2 regions of the Streptomyces sp. JN8 genome follow, and region 1 is predicted to be linked to the other one. Evidence: riboswitches for the same ligand, from Rfam matches in the RefSeq annotation. Region 1 holds a riboswitch; the other holds the start of a gene.

Region 1 (7,851 bases):
GCCCGGTCTCGGCCCCTTCCTCGACTCCCTCGACGAGGAGGTCGCGGGCGCGGGCGGCCGCGTCTACCTCGCCAGGGACTCCCGCGTCCGCCCGGAGGCGCTGGCCGCGATGTACCCCCGCCTCGCCGAGTTCCGGACGCTGCGGGCCGCGCTCGACCCCGGCTCCGTACTCACCTCGGACCTCTCCCGCCGCCTCGACCTCTAGGAGCCCCCGTGAAGGACGCCTTCGGTGCCCCGCAGTCCCTGCTCGTCCTCGGCGGCACCTCCGCGATCGGGCTCGCCACCGCCCGGCGGCTGATCGCCCGCCGTACCCGTACCGTCTGGCTGGCCGGACGCCCCTCCCCCGCGCTCGCCGCCGCGGCGGACTCGCTGCGCGCGCTCGGCGCCGAGGTGCGGACCGTGCCCTTCGACGCGCTCGACACCGAGTCCCACGAGGAGCGGCTCGGCAAGATCTTCACCGAGGGCGACATCGACATGGTGCTGCTCGCCTTCGGCGTCCTCGGCGACCAGGCGCACGACGAGTCCGACCCGCTCGCCGCCGTCCGCGTCGCGCAGACCAACTACACGGGCGCGGTCTCGGCCGGCCTGGTGTGCGCGGGCGCGCTCCAGGAGCAGGGGCACGGTTCGCTGGTGGTGCTGTCCTCGGTGGCGGGCGAGCGGGCCCGCCGGACGGACTTCATCTACGGCTCGTCGAAGGCGGGCCTCGACGTCTTCGCCCAGGGGCTCGGGGACGCCCTGCACGGCACCGGCGTGCACGTGATGGTCGTACGACCCGGGTTCGTCCGCTCGGAGGCGACGGCCGGGCGGGCGGAGACCCCGCCGGCGACCACGCCCGAGGCGGTCGCGTGCGCGATCGAGCTGGGGCTGCGGCGGCGCTCGGAGACGGTCTGGGTGCCGGGGACGCTGCGGATGGTGATGGCGGCGGTACGACACCTGCCGAGGCCGCTGTTCCGGCGGCTGCCGGTGTGAGGCGGCCCGGGCCCGGCGGCCGGGTTCCCCGCGCTCGGCGCGGCTCACCGGCCCGTGCGCGGCGGCCGGGTTCCCCGCCCGGGGCGCGTCGGCTCGGCGGTGGGTTCCCGGCCGCGGGCCCCCGCTCCGGGGGCCCGCGGCCGGGTCAGCCTGCGGGGGTGACCGTCGGGGTGTCGACCGGGCTGCCGCCCTGGGCCGGGACGGCCGAGATGGGGCGGCCGCTGCCGAACTCGTAGTCGTACAGCTTCCGCCACACGCCGTCCGCGCCCTGCTCGTACAGCGCGAAGGAGCGGCAGTTCCAGGCCGCCTCGTACCCCGCGAGCTCCTCGAACGCGCGGTCCATCCCCTCCTCGGAGATGCCGTGCGCCACGGTGACGTGCGGGTGGTACGGGAACATGAGCTCGCGCGCGATCGGGCCCGCCTCGTCCCGGATCTCGTGCTGGAGCCGGGTGCAGGGGGACACGCCCTCCTGGACCTTCACGAAGACGACCGGCGAGACCGGCCGGAAGGTCCCGGTGCCCCGGAGGCGCACCGGGAACGGCCGGCAGCCCGCGGCGACACCGGCCAGGTGCGCCTCGATCTCCGGCAGCCGCTCCTCCTCGACCGCGGTCGGCGGGAGGAGCGTGACGTGCGTGGGGATGCCAAGGGCGGCCGGGTCCCCGAAGCCGGCGCGCCGCTCCTGGAGCAGGCTGCCGTAGGGCTCCGGGACCGCGATCGAAACGCCGAGCGTTACGGTCCCCACGTCGTTCTCCTCCGTCGTCGGTCGACTTGTGTCGGGTGGTCCAGCCGCCAGTGTGCGGCCTCCACCGCCCTTTGGGCCAGGGTCCTTGGTCTCAGTGCTTGGCCGGAAGGAAGCCCATGCGCTCGTACGTCTGCGCGAGCGTCTGCGCGGCGACCGCCCGGGCCTTCTCCGCTCCCTTGGCCAGGACCGAGTCCAGCGTCTCCGGGTCGTCCAGGTATTCCTGGGTGCGGGTCCGGAACGGAGTGACGAAGTCCACCATGACCTCGGCGAGATCCGTCTTCAGCGCGCCGTACATCCTGCCCTCGTAGCTCTTCACCAGATCCTCGACGGACGTGGAGGTGAGCGTGGACATGATCGTGAGCAGGTTGGAGACGCCGGCCTTGTTCTCCGGGTCGAAGCGGATCACCGTGTCGGTGTCGGTGACCGCGCTCTTGACCTTCTTCGCGGTGGTCTTCGGGTCGTCCAGGAGGTTGATGAGGCCCTTCGGCGTGGACGCCGACTTGCTCATCTTGATCGAGGGGTCCTGGAGGTCGTAGATCTTCGCCGTCTCCTTCAGGATGTACGGCGCCGGGATCGTGAACGTCTCGCCGAAGCGGCCGTTGAAGCGCTCCGCGAGGTCGCGCGTCAGCTCGATGTGCTGGCGCTGGTCCTCGCCGACCGGGACCTGGTTGGCCTGGTAGAGCAGGATGTCGGCGACCTGGAGGATCGGGTACGTGAAGAGTCCGACGGTGGCGCGGTCGGCGCCCTGCTTGGCGGACTTGTCCTTGAACTGGGTCATGCGGGAGGCCTCGCCGAAGCCGGTGAGGCAGTTCATGACCCAGCCGAGCTGGGCGTGCTCGGGGACGTGGCTCTGGACGAACAGCGTGCAGCGCTCGGGGTCGAGACCGGCGGCGAGCAGCTGCGCTGCGGCCAGCCGGGTGTTGGCGCGCAGCTCGGCGGGGTCCTGCGGGACCGTGATCGCGTGCAGGTCGACGACCATGTAGAAGGCGTCGTGGGACTCCTGGAGGGCGACCCACTGGCGGACGGCGCCGAGGTAGTTGCCGAGGTGGAACGAGCCTGCCGTGGGCTGGATTCCGGAGAGCACGCGGGGAACGTCAGAGGCCATGCACATCATTCTCTCAGGTGTGGGAACCGATCCCGGACTGCCGGTGTATCAACAGTGTGAGGACGCGGGAGGGGGGCCTGGTCGACGACGAGGCCGCGGTCATCGCACGGGTGCGCGCCGGAGAGCCGGAGGCGTACGCGGCGCTGGTCCGCGCGCACACGGCGGTCGCGCTGAGAGCGGCGGTGGCGTGCGGTGCGGGCGCGGAGGCCGAGGACGTGGTGCAGCAGGCCTTCTTCAAGGCGTACCGGTCGCTGGGGCGCTTCGAGGAGGGCTCGGCGTTCCGGCCGTGGCTGCTGCGGATCGTCGTCAATGAGACCAGGAACACAGTGCGGTCGGCGGGCCGGCAGCGGGCCGTCGCCGGTCGGGAGGCGGACCTGCTCGGGGGCGAGCCGCGGATACCGGAGTCGGCGGATCCGGCGGTCGCGGCGGTGGAGCGGGAGCGGAGCAGACGCCTCCTGGACGCGCTCGACGCCCTGAGCGAGGACCACCGGCAGGTGGTGATCCACCGCTATCTGCTGGAACTGGACGAGACGGAGACCGCCGCGGCGCTCGGCTGGCCGCGGGGGACGGTGAAGTCCCGGCTGAGCCGGGCGCTGAAGAAGCTGGGGCTGGTGCTCGGAGGGAGCCTGGCCGAGGGACCTGAGGGACCGGAGGGAGGTGGGGGGCGTGGCTGACGAGGGTCTGCCGGACGAGCTGCGGGAGCTGGGGCGGCGGCTGCGGGTGCCGGACGTGGACGGGGAGTCGATGGCCGAGCGGGTGCTCGCCCGGCTCCTCGCCGAGCAGGTCCCGACGCCGGTGCCGGTCCGTCCCCGGCGGGACGTGTGGGGGGCGGTGCGGAGGTGGTCCCGGGCGCGGTGGCGGGCGCTGCTGGCGGGTCTGACCGGGGTGCTGATCGTGCTGGTGCTCACCCCGCCGGTGCGGGCGGCGGTGGCGGAGTGGTTCGGCTTCGGCGGGGTCGCCGTGCGGTACGAGCCGGACGGGCGGCGGGTGCCGGCCGGGGGCCCGGTGCCGGGGTGCCCGGAGCCGGTGCCGCCGGCGGACGCGGGCCGGCTCGCGGGCTTCGAGCCGCTGATACCCGGGTCACTCGGCCCGCCGGACGCCGTGACGGTGACGGGGTCGGCCGAGCGGGGCCGGGCGGTGATCAGCCTGTGCTGGCGCGACGGGGAGCGGACGGTCCACCTGGACGAGTTCCCGGCCGGGCTGGACCTCGGCTTCGCCAAGCAGGTGCGGACGCCGCCGGAGTGGGTGGATCTCCCGGACGGGGCGCAGGGCTACTGGTTCGCGGCCCCGCACCTGCTGACGTTCCCGATGACCGACGGGACGGGCACGGCCTGGACGCATGAGGTCCGCACGGCGGGCCCCACGCTCCTCTGGACGAGGAGCGGGGGCGCGTTCACCTTCCGGCTGGAGGGGATACCGGACCGCGAGGAGGCCCGGCGGACGGCCGAGTCGGTCGGCTGACGTCCGGGGGTCGGCCGGCCGGCCTTCTGGGGCGGGCCGGCCGGCGTAGGGGGGCCCCGGCCGACGTGCTGGGGGTGGGTCGGCTGACGTACGGAGTCCCCGGCGACGTGCTGGGGCGGTCGGCCGACGTCCCGGCGCCAGACGGACGACGTCGGCATCGGGTCGCGGCCGCGGGCGGGTCGGGTCGGGTCGGGTCGGGTCGGGTCGGGTCGGGTCGGGTCGGGTCGGGGATACCCGGGACGGGCAGCCGGGGAGGCCGGGGAACGGTCAGACGGGGAGGCCGGGGGCCGGGAAGGCGGTCAGCAGCTCGGCGACCTCCGCGCGGATCGTGGCGAGGGCCTGCTCGTCGCCGGTGCCGGCGGCCGCGACACCGCGGTCGATCCATTCGGCGACCAGGGCCATGTGCGCGGTGCCGAGCCCGCGGGAGGTGAGGGAGGGGGTGCCGATGCGGATGCCCGAGGGGTCGAACGGCTTCCGGGGGTCGTAGGGGACGGTGTTGTAGTTGACGACGATGCCCGCCCGGTCGAGGGCCTTCGCGGCGGTCTTGCCCGGGACCTGCTTGGGGGTGAGGTCCATCAGGACCAGGTGGTTGTCGGTGCCGCCGGAGACCAGGTCGAAGCCACGGGCGAGGAGCGCCGCGGCGAGGGCCTTGGCGTTGGCGACGACGGCGTGGGCGTAGTCCCGGAAGGAGGGCAGGGACGCCTCGCGGAGGGCGACGGCGATGGCGGCGGTGGTCTGGTTGTGCGGGCCGCCCTGGAGGCCGGGGAAGACGGCCTTGTCGAGGGCCTTGGCGTGCTCCTCGCGGGACATCAGCATGGCGCCGCGCGGGCCCCGCAGGGTCTTGTGGGTGGTCGTGGAGACGACGTCCACGTGCGGGACGGGGGACGGGTGGGCGCCGCCCGCGACCAGACCCGCGATGTGGGCGATGTCGGCGACGAGCACGGCACCGGCCTCGCGGGCGATCTCGCCGAAGGCGGCGAAGTCGATCGTGCGGGGCAGCGCGGTGCCACCGCAGAAGATGACCTTGGGCCGCTCCTTCAGGGCGAGGTCGCGGACCTCGTCGAAGTCGATGAGGCCGGTGTCCTGGCGGACGCCGTACTGGACGCCGCGGAACCACCGGCCGGTGGCGGAGACGCCCCAGCCGTGGGTGAGGTGGCCGCCCATCGGCAGCGCCATGCCCATGACGGTGTCGCCGGGCTCGGCGAAGGCGAGGTAGACGGCGAGGTTGGCCGGGGAGCCGGAGTAGGGCTGGACGTTGGCGTGGTCGGCGCCGAAGACGGCCTTGGCGCGCTCGACGGCGAGGGTCTCGACCTGGTCGATGTTCTGCTGGCCCTCGTAGTAGCGGCGGCCGGGGTAGCCCTCGCTGTACTTGTTCTGGAGGACGGTGCCGGAGGCCTCCAGGACGGCGGCGGAGACGTAGTTCTCGCTGGGGATCAGGCGCAGGGTCTCGGCCTGGAGGCGTTCCTCGGCGCCGACGAGTGCGGCGAGCTCGGGGTCGGCGGCGGCGAGCGCGGGGTGCGGGTAGGGGTGCTGCGATGCGGTCATGGCGGTGTCCTCCGGGCGTCGGCGGGTCCCGGGGCACTGCGTGAGGCGCGGCGCCACGCGGGACTTCGGTCCCGTGACGCCCAGGCGGGCGGCGTCTCGTGTGGTCTGCCGCGCACGGCTTCCCCGGGGTCGCTTCCCCGCGCGCCAGTCGCCGTGCGTGGGGTCAGAGTAGCGGGCGCGGCGCGCGCGAGGTTTCCCGGTCCGGCATCCGAGCGACGATAGAAACAGGGGCCACATCCCCTCGTCGGGGTCACCCCCCGAGCCGCAGGACGAACGGAGATCCCGTGTCGAGCACACAAGACGCGATCGCTTCGGCGGAGGCGCACAGCGCTCACAACTACCACCCCCTGCCGGTCGTCGTCGCTTCGGCGGACGGCGCCTGGATGACCGATGTCGAGGGGCGCCGCTATCTCGACATGCTCGCCGGCTACTCGGCGCTCAACTTCGGGCACGGCAACCGGCGTCTGATCGACGCCGCGAAGGCCCAGCTGGAGCGGGTGACGCTGACGTCGCGCGCCTTCCACCACGACCGGTTCGCCGAGTTCTGCACCCGGCTCGCCGAGCTGTGCGGGAAGGAGGCGGTGCTGCCCATGAACACCGGCGCCGAGGCGATCGAGACGGCGGTGAAGACCGTCCGGAAGTGGGGGTACGAGGTGAAGGGCGTGCCGGACGGGCACGCGAAGATCGTGGTGGCGGCGAACAACTTCCACGGCCGCACGACGACGATCGTCAGCTTCTCCACGGACCACGAGGCGCGGGACCACTTCGGTCCGTACACACCGGGGTTCGAGATCGTCCCGTACGGCGACCTGACGGCGATGGAGGCCGCGGTCACCGAGAACACGGTGGCGGTGCTGCTCGAACCGATCCAGGGCGAGGCGGGTGTCCTGGTCCCGCCGGCCGGCTACCTCGCGGGGGTGCGGGAGCTGACCCGCCGGCGGAACGTGCTGTTCGTGGCGGACGAGATCCAGTCGGGTCTGGGCCGGACGGGCCGGACGTTCGCGTGCGAGCACGAGGGCGTGGTGCCGGACGTGTACGTGCTCGGGAAGGCGCTGGGCGGCGGCGTGGTGCCGGTGTCGGCGGTGGTCGCCGACCGCGAGGTGCTCGGGGTGTTCAGGCCGGGTGAGCACGGCTCGACCTTCGGCGGGAACCCGCTGGCCTGCGCGGTGGCGCTGGAGGTCGTGGCGATGCTGCGGACGGGTGAGTACCAGGAGCGGGCGGCGGAGCTGGGCGAGCACCTGCACGCCGAACTGGGGCTGCTCGTGGGCGGCGGTGCGGTCGAGGCGGTGCGCGGGCGGGGCCTGTGGGCCGGGGTGGACATCGCCCCGTCGCACGGCACCGGCCGGGAGATCTCGGAGAAGCTGATGGCGCGGGGAGTCCTGGTGAAGGACACCCACGGGTCGACGATCCGCATCGCCCCGCCGCTGGTCATCTCGAAGGAGGACCTCGACTGGGGCCTGGAGCAGCTGAGGGGGGTCCTGGCCGGGGAGTGACGGGCCCGGCCGGTTCGAGGGGACGGCGGGGACGGGTCGGAGCGGGTCAACCCGGACCATTGACACGGCAGTTGGTCTAGGCCAATGATGCCGCCATGCCGAGACTCAGCCTGCGCCACGCCGTGCGTGCCGCGCTCGCCGCCGCCGTCCCCCTCGCGCTCCTGGGCGCGGTCACGGGACCCGCGCACGCCGCCCCGCGGGCGGCCTGGCCCGAGCCCGTCCCGGTGGTCCCGCGCGTCGAGACCACCGACCCGGTCGTCTTCATCACCATCGACGACGGCTGGTTCCACGACCCCGCCGCCGCGAAGCTGCTGCTCGACCGCCGGGTCCCCGCCTCGCTGTTCCTGCTGCCCGGCGCCTACTCGTACGACTCCGGGTACTTCCGCGACCTGCTCGCCGGGGGCCCCTCGCGCGTCGAGAACCACACGGTCAACCACCCGGACCTGACCACCCTGGACGCCGCGGGCCAGACGGCGGAGTTCTGCGGCGCGCGGGACCGGCACCTCGCGCAGTTCGGCGACGGCCCCCGGCTGATC
Region 2 (7,851 bases), 2.9 Mb from region 1:
ATTGAGGGCGAACATCGTGAAGCCCTCCAGCGCCTTGTCGCGGAAGTCGTCGTCCGCCGCCCACACGTCGTCGAAGAAGATGTTCGGCGACTTGCCGCCGAGTTCCAGCGTCACCGGCTTCAGGTTCTCGGAGGCGTACCCCATGATCAGCCGGCCCGTCGAGGTCTCGCCGGTGAACGCGATCTTGGCGACGCGCGGCGAGGACGCGAGCGGCTTGCCGGCCTCCTCGCCGAACCCGTTGACGATGTTGAGGACGCCCGGCGGCAGCAGGTCCGCCACCAGCCCCAGCCAGAAGTGGATCGAGGCCGGGGTCTGCTCGGCCGGCTTGAGGACCACCGCGTTGCCCGCGGCGAGCGCGGGCGCCAGCTTCCAGACCGCCATCAGGATCGGGAAGTTCCACGGGATGATCTGCGCCACCACTCCCAGCGGCTCGTGGAAGTGGTACGCCACCGTGTCGTCGTCGATCTCGCTGAGCGCACCCTCCTGCGCCCGCAGCACGCCCGCGAAGTAGCGGAAGTGGTCGATCGCGAGCGGGATGTCGGCCGCCAGCGTCTCCCGGACCGGCTTGCCGTTGTCCCAGCTCTCCGCGACCGCCAGCTCCTCCAGGCGGCTCTCCATCCGGTCCGCGATCCGCAGCAGCACGGCCGCGCGGTCCGCCGGCGCGGTCCGCCCCCACGCGGGAGCGGCCGCGTGCGCCGCGTCGAGGGCGCGCTCCACGTCCTCGGCGGTGCCCCGCGCGACCTCGGTGAACGGGCGGCCGTCCACCGGACTCGGGTTCTCGAAGTAGCGGCCGAGCGCCGGAGCGACGTACGCGCCGCCGATCCAGTGGTCGTACCGGGCCTCGTACGACATGAGCGCGCCCTCGGTACCGGGTGCGGCGTAACGGGTCATGGGCAGGGCCTCCCTCGGACGCGCCGGCCGTCCCTGACCGACGTCACCGCCGAGTGTGCGGACCCGGAGGTTGCAACACCGTTGCACCGGCGGACAGTTCCGCCTCCAGGAAGTCGAGGCGCGCCCGTACGGGCGGGAGCTGGGCCGCAGGCACCGCCGCGCACAGCGCCCGCCAGACCACCAGGTCGTCCTCGCCCCAGCCGCTGTACGCCCAGTCCGCGAGCAGCCCGGGGTCCCCCCGGTCGACCAGTGCGGCCCGCAGCCGGCCCGCGAGACGCTCCCGCAGGCGTACGACACCGGGGGCGAGCGAGGCCGGAAGCAGGGGGCCCGCGTACGTTCCGGCCGCCGCCGAGACGGCCCCCGCGGCCAACCGCCGGTCCACCGCCGCGAAGTCCGCGTCCGTGCCGTCCGCGAGCCGGTACGGCCGCGACCGCAGCAGCTCCGGCCCCAGCAGCGCCCGCAGCCGCGACAACTCGGCCCGCAGCGTCACGGGGGTCACGGACTCGTCCTCGTAGAGGAGGGTCAGGAGCTCCTCGCCGCCGAGGCCCTCCGGGCGGTGTGCGAGCAGGACGAGGATCTCGCTGTGCCGCCGGCTCAACCGGGTTTGGCGCCCGTCGAGCGTCAGGACGGCCTCGTCGCGGCCGAGCGCGGCGAGGCTCGCCCGGCCCGTCGTTGGTGCCGGAGCGAGGAGCGCGAGCTGCGACTCCGCCGCCCGCGCCACCGCCTGGACGAAGCCGAGACTGTGCGGATGGGCGAGCCGGCTCCCGCCGGTGATGTCGATCGCGCCGAGCACGCGCCCGCTGCGCGGGTCGTGCACGGGGGCCGCGGCGCAGGTCCACGCCCGCACCGGGTGCCGGAAGTGCTCGGCGGCGACCACCTGCACGGGCCGGTCGACGGCCAGGGCGGTCCCGGGCGCGTTGGTGCCGGCGGCCGCCTCCGACCAGCGGGCCCCGGCGACGAAGTTCATCCCGCGCGCCTTACGGAGCGTGGCCGGGTGCCCCTCGACCCACAGCATCCGCCCGGCGGCGTCGCAGACGGCGAGGAGATGCTCCCCGTCCGTCGCGTACGCCCCCATCAGCTCCCGGACGACCGGCATCGCGGCCGCGAGGGGATGGCCGTCCCGGAGGTCGGCGAGCTCGTCCTCGTCCAGCTCCACGCGGGCCGCTCCGTCCGGACTCACCCGCGCGCGTGCGGAGCGCCGCCACGAGGCCGCGACCAGCGGCCGGACCTCCCCGGTCTCCGGTATTCCGGCCGGAGTCCCGGGATCCGGCCGGCCCGGCCCGGAGGCGCCGCCCGGCCGCGGGACCGCGGCGGCCGGTGCCGCGGGCGTCGATGGTCCGCAGTCGGCCGGCCGGTTCCCCGACGCCGTCCGTCCTGGTACTCGTCTCCCGCTCAACTCGGCCTCCTCGTCGAGGTCGTCCCGGCCCGTCCGGCTCATCGTCATGCCCGGGGACGCCGTCGACAAGCGTCGCGGCGCCGGTTCCGCCCACCCTGTCCGGGACCGGCCCCCGACCGCTCACGTAGAGTGGGGCTCGGGCCGTGACTGGCGCTTGAGGTGGATCACCACCGGGGAGCGGCCCGGCGGAGGCGTTCCCGACCGGCGCGACCGCACCGATGCCGTGCGCCTGGGCGACCACCTGTCAGAGACGACGCCCAGGAGTTTCCGTGTCCACCAGCACCGCCACCCTCATGGACGGCACCGCCCTCGCCCGCCGCACCGTCGAGGAGACCGCCGCCCGCGCCGCCGAGGTGACCCGCCGCACCGGGGTCACGCCCTGTCTCGCGACTGTCCTGGTCGGAGCGGACCCGGCCTCGGTCACCTACGTGAAGATGAAGCAGAACCGCTGTGCGAAGGCCGGAATCCGTTCCCGGCACGTGGAACTGCCCGCGACCACGACCACCGCCGAACTCGTCGCCGCGATCACGGCCCTCTCCGAGGACCCCGAGGTCCACGGCATCCTCCTCCAGCACCCCGTCGGCCCGCACATCGACGAGCGCGCCGCCTTCGAGGCCATCGCCCCGGAGAAGGACGTCGACGGCGTCACCATGGCCTCCTTCGCCGCCATGGGCTTCGGCCTGCCCGGCTTCGTCTCCTGCACGCCCGGCGGCATCATGCGCCTCCTCGACGCGTACGGCGTCGAACTCCGCGGCAGGCGCGCGGTGGTCGTGGGCCGCAGCGCGATCCTCGGAAAGCCGGCCGGTCTGCTCCTCCTCGGCCGGGACGCCACCGTCACGTACTGCCACTCCCGTACCGAGGACCTCTCCTCGGTCGTCCGCGAGGCCGACGTCCTCGTGGCCGCGGTCGGCAAGCCGAACTTCATCAAGGGCGCGGACATCAAGCCCGGTGCCGTCGTCGTCGACGCCGGCTACAACCCGGGCAACATCGGCGACGTCGACTTCGCCTCGGCCGCGGAGCGCGCCTCGCTCATCACCCCCGTGCCGGGCGGCGTCGGCCCCATGACGATCGCCGTGCTCCTCGCCCAGACCGTCGAGGGCGCCGAGCGTCAGCTCGGCCTGTAGGACCGGATCGTGACGGGGCGACGGAAGGAGGGAGGGGCGCGACCGGGGGGTGCGTTGGTCACGTTTCTGTACAGGCCGTTCCCCGCGGCCTTAAAAAGGTGGCCGCGGAGCCGCGGAGCGGCGAACCTTGAACCCGTGCCCCACCCGTCCACTCCCGCCCCGCCGCCCGACCGCCGCCCCGAAGAGCCCGAACCGCTCGGCCGTCCCGCCCCGCTGCCCGAAGCCCTCGACGGGTCCGGTCGATCCGTCGAGTCGGGTCGCTCCGGCGAGCCCGCCGACTCGCCCCGGTGCGGCGAGCCCGTCGCGTCAGACCGGGCCTACGAGCCCGGCGAGCCCGCCGAGTCGGCCTGGTTCGGCGAGCCCGCCGAGCGAGACCGGACCCGCGAGCCCGCGGAGCCAGATCGGACCGGCGAGCCCGCAGAGCGAGATCGGACCGGCGAGCCCGCCGAGCCCGCCGACTGGCCCCGGACCGGCGCGCTCGCCGCGTCGGACCGGGCCCGCAAGTCCCGCCACCGCGACGCTTCCCGCCCGTCCGCCTCCTCCGACGCCCCCGGGCATTCCGGCCCGTCCGGCGCGACAGCCGCCTCCGACGCCCGCGGTGCCGGTGCGGACGCCCCCACCGGCGCCGACAGCGGTTGGTCCCCCCGTCTCGTCCGCCTCGGCGCGCCCCGTCCCGGACCGGCCGCCAGAGGCGCCCGCCGCTTCGGCGTGCCGCTCGTCCCGCTGCTCGTCGCCGGGCTCGTGGCGACGGCGTTCGTTGCCGCGCGGGGCGGGACCGAGCAGAGCCCGTCCGCCGGCGGACGCCCCGGCGGGGACCGGATCGGCGTGCCGTCACCGGTCGGTTCCGACGGAGGCACCGCCGAGGCCACCCCGCCGGCCGGCCGGGCGCCGACCGCCACGGGGACCGCCGGCACCGGAACGGACGGCGGCCGTGCCGCCGACACGCCGACCGCGGGCGCGTCCGCCGCGCCGACCCGCACCGCCGCCCCGCGCCGGACGGGCGAGCCCCGGAAGGCCTCCTCGACGCCCACCCGGACCGGTGGCACCCCCGCCGCACCCCGGCGGACCCGACCCGCGACGCAGGGCGGCGCCGCGCCGCGCCCGGTCTCCTTCGAGGCGCTGCGCGTCGGCGAGTGCTTCGACATCGACCGCGGCGCGCCCGGCACGGCGGTCCGCCGGTCGTGCGACACGCCGCACCACGCCGAGCTGGTCGCGCGGCTCCGGCTGACCGGCCGCCACGCCACGGACACGGCGATCCGCGAGGCGGCCGCGCTGCTCTGCCGCGCACCCCTGCGCGGAAAGGCCGCGCGGCAGCCGATCGGTACGCGCTGGACCACCTTCGTCCAGTACCCGTACCGGACGAGCTACCTCCTCGGTTCGGACGCCGTCGCCTGCAGTCTGGCCGCCACAGGCGGCGGCACCCTCAGCCGGCCGCTCCAGTAGCCGCGGAGGACAGGGCCGTCGCCAGCGCCGTCGCCGGGTCGCGGTCCGCGGGCCCGGCGGGGGACCAGCGGGCACCGTCCTTCAGATAGGGCCACCAGCGCCCGTCCTCCCCGAGCCGCAGCTGCGCCTCCGCCCCCACCACCGTCCAGCGCGCGCCGGCGGACCGCCGGAGGACCGGACGCTCGTCGTCCTCCCAGGCCTCCGCGAGCCGCGCTCCCGCCCACGCGAGCGCCTCGGCGTCCGGCGTCCACTCCTCCTCCAGTACGGCGAGGGCGGCGGCGCCTCCGAACCGCCACGCGCGCGTGGCGAGGTCCATCTCCGTGCGCGTCCGGCCGGAACCCGCGGTCAGCCGTGCCGTGATCCACGGCACGGGGGAGCCCGCGGCGAGCCGCACCGCGTCCTGGGCGACCGTCGGCGGCGCCGGGGACACGCCGGACCCGCCCGCCGGGGTACGGACGTCCCGTGCCCCGCTCGGCGGCGCTCCGCCGGGCGGGTCCCCGGCCGCCAGGGCCTCGACCAGCATCCGGTGTGCGCGGCCCGCCGCGTCCGACGCGAGGAACTCCAGTGCCGTCGGGTCGACGCCCGGCTCCGGGTCCGTCTCCGCCTCCAGGGACGGCGACTGGCCCGGCGCGGGCTGGGCGACCGGAGGCGCGGGCAGCGGCGGCACCAGGAACCCCGCCGCGTAGGCCTCCTCCGCCGACACGCCCGGCATCCCCCCGACCTGCCCGGCCGTCTCCGCGACCGGGGCGCCCTCCGCCCCCCGACCGCCGCGCGCAGCCCGGGAGGCGCTCCGCTCCTGCAACTGGTCGAGGAGGAGGCGCTCGCCACGGCCCCGCATGAGGAGCAGGACGAACGGGTCCTCGTCGAGCAGCCGGGCCACCTGGTAGCAGAGCGCCGAGGTGTGCGGGCAGTGGTCCCACGCCTCGCAGCCGCACTGCGGTTCGAGGTCGCCGATCCCCGGCAGCAGGTCGAGGCCGGCGGCCGCCGCGTCCTCCACCAGATGCGGCGGCATCTCCCGGTCGAGGAGCGCGGCGATGTGGCCCGCGCTGTCGACGGCGAGGTCCAGCAGCCGCTCCCACTCCTCCGCCGAGAACTCCCGCACCAGGACGTCGCTGCGGTGCGCGGTGCCGTCGGGGTCCTGCACCACGGCGGTGATCCGCCCGGGCCGCACCGACACCGCCCCCACCGCTCCCGCGCGCGCGTGCCGCCGTCCGGCCTTGAGCTGCCGGCCGTCGAGCGCGGTGTCCTCCAGCGCCTTCAGCCAGGTCAGCCCCCACCAGGTCCGGGCGAAGGACCCGCCCCGCGCGGGCGGGAGCGCCGCGAACGTCCGCTCGTCACCCTCGTGTCCGTACCCGCTCATCGCGCGTCACCCCGCAGTCGTACGAGCTCCGCCAGCTCGGCGTCGGTCAGTTCGGTCAGCTCCGGCGGGGTGTCGCCGCCGGTGCCCAGGACCGTGTCCGCCAGCTCCCGCTTGCGGTCGAGCATGGCGGCGATCCGGTCCTCGACGGTTCCTTCGGCGATCAGCCGGTGCACCTGCACCGGGCGGTCCTGCCCGATCCGGTAGGCGCGGTCGGTGGCCTGGGCCTCCACCGCAGGGTTCCACCAGCGGTCGTAGTGCACGACGTGTTCGGCCCGGGTGAGGTTGAGCCCCGTACCGGCCGCCTTGAGGGAGAGCAGGAAGACGGGGACCTCGCCCGACTGGAAACGGGCGACCATCGCCTCGCGCTCGGCGACCGGCGTACCGCCGTGCAGGAACTGCGTCCGCACGCCGCGCGCCGCCAGGTGCGCCTCCAGGAGCCTGGCCATCCCCACGTACTGGGTGAACACGAGGGTGCACGCCCCCTCGGCGAGGATGGTGTCGAGGAGTTCGTCGAGGAGCTCCAGCTTGCCCGAGCGGCCCTCGATCCTCGGCCGGTCCTCCTTGAGGTACTGGGCGGGATGGTTGCAGATCTGCTTGAGCCCGGTCAGCAGCTTGACGACCAGACCGCGCCGCGCCATGCCGTCGGCCTCGGCGATCGCCGCCAGGGTCTCCCGCACCACCGCCTCGTAGAGGCCGGCCTGTTCCGGTGTCAGGGAGACGGTCCGGTCGGTCTCCGTCTTCGGCGGCAGCTCGGGCGCGATGCCGGGGTCCGACTTGCGGCGGCGCAGCAGGAACGGGCGGACCAGTGCCGCGAGTCGGGCGGCGGCGGCCGGGTCCCGGCCTCCCTCCACCGCGGCGGCGAACCGGGTCCGGAACGCCCCCAGGGTGCCGAGCAGCCCCGGAGTGGTCCAGTCGAGGATCGCCCACAGCTCCGAGAGGTTGTTCTCCACGGGAGTGCCGGACAGCGCCACGCGTGCGCGTGCCCCGATGGTCCGCAACTGCCGTGCCGTCGCCGAGTACGGGTTCTTGACGTGCTGCGCCTCGTCCGCGACGACGAGACCCCAGTTCCGCCCGGCGAGCCGCGCCGCGTCGAGGCGCATGGTCCCGTAGGTGGTGAGGACCACGTCGCCGTCGGCGAGCCCCTCCAGGTCCCGGGTCGCGCCGTGGAAGCGGCGCACCGGTGTGCCGGGTGCGAACTTCCCGATCTCGCGCTGCCAGTTGCCCATGAGGGAGGTCGGGCACACGACGAGGGTGGGACCGGCGGAGGCGGGGTCGGTCTGGCGGTGCAGATGCAGCGCGATGACCGTGACGGTCTTGCCGAGGCCCATGTCGTCGGCGAGGCAGCCGCCCAGACCCAGCGAGGTCATCCGGTGCAGCCAGTCGAGTCCGCGGAGCTGGTAGTCGCGCAGCGTCGCGGTGAGCGCCGCGGGCTGGGAGACCTGCGGCCGACCGCCCTCCGGGTCGGCGATCCGCTCCCGCAGCCGCTCCAGCCAGCCGCTCGCCGCCACCTCGACGGGCCGGCCGTCGACCTCCGTCGTGCCGGTGAGGACGGCCGAGAGGGCTTCCACCGGGGTCACCGGGCGGTCCTGCCGGGAGCGGGCCAGGCGCACCTCTGCCGGGTCGACGAGGACCCACCG

The links. A riboswitch is a leader RNA that binds a small molecule or an ion and turns the genes downstream of it on or off. The one in region 1 is predicted to bind ZMP and ZTP.
Region 2: it holds a riboswitch for ZMP and ZTP, as region 1 does, so the genes downstream of both, ACY0MR_RS02455 (bifunctional 5,10-methylenetetrahydrofolate dehydrogenase/5,10-methenyltetrahydrofolate cyclohydrolase) here and ACY0MR_RS14735 (serine hydroxymethyltransferase) in region 1, are expected to answer to the same signal.

The regions. Positions count from the first base shown of each region.
Region 1 is NZ_CM147852.1:3,411,855-3,419,705, forward strand. It holds gene ACY0MR_RS14705 (FAD-binding oxidoreductase) at 1-205, shown strand, start outside; gene ACY0MR_RS14710 (decaprenylphospho-beta-D-erythro-pentofuranosid-2-ulose 2-reductase) at 214-969, shown strand; gene ACY0MR_RS14715 (2'-5' RNA ligase family protein) at 1,115-1,711, opposite strand; gene trpS (tryptophan--tRNA ligase) at 1,803-2,816, opposite strand; gene ACY0MR_RS14725 (RNA polymerase sigma factor) at 2,873-3,490, shown strand; gene ACY0MR_RS14730 (hypothetical protein) at 3,483-4,277, shown strand; gene ACY0MR_RS14735 (serine hydroxymethyltransferase) at 4,545-5,822, opposite strand; ZMP/ZTP riboswitch at 5,894-5,984, opposite strand; gene rocD (ornithine--oxo-acid transaminase) at 6,107-7,315, shown strand; gene ACY0MR_RS14745 (polysaccharide deacetylase family protein) at 7,411-7,851, shown strand, end outside.
Region 2 is NZ_CM147852.1:506,771-514,621, reverse strand. It holds gene exaC (acetaldehyde dehydrogenase ExaC) at 1-891, opposite strand, end outside; gene ACY0MR_RS02460 (GAF domain-containing protein) at 935-2,335, opposite strand; ZMP/ZTP riboswitch at 2,421-2,529, shown strand; gene ACY0MR_RS02455 (bifunctional 5,10-methylenetetrahydrofolate dehydrogenase/5,10-methenyltetrahydrofolate cyclohydrolase) at 2,581-3,411, shown strand; gene ACY0MR_RS02450 (hypothetical protein) at 3,547-4,854, shown strand; gene ACY0MR_RS02445 (SWIM zinc finger family protein) at 4,835-6,214, opposite strand; gene ACY0MR_RS02440 (DEAD/DEAH box helicase) at 6,211-7,851, opposite strand, start outside.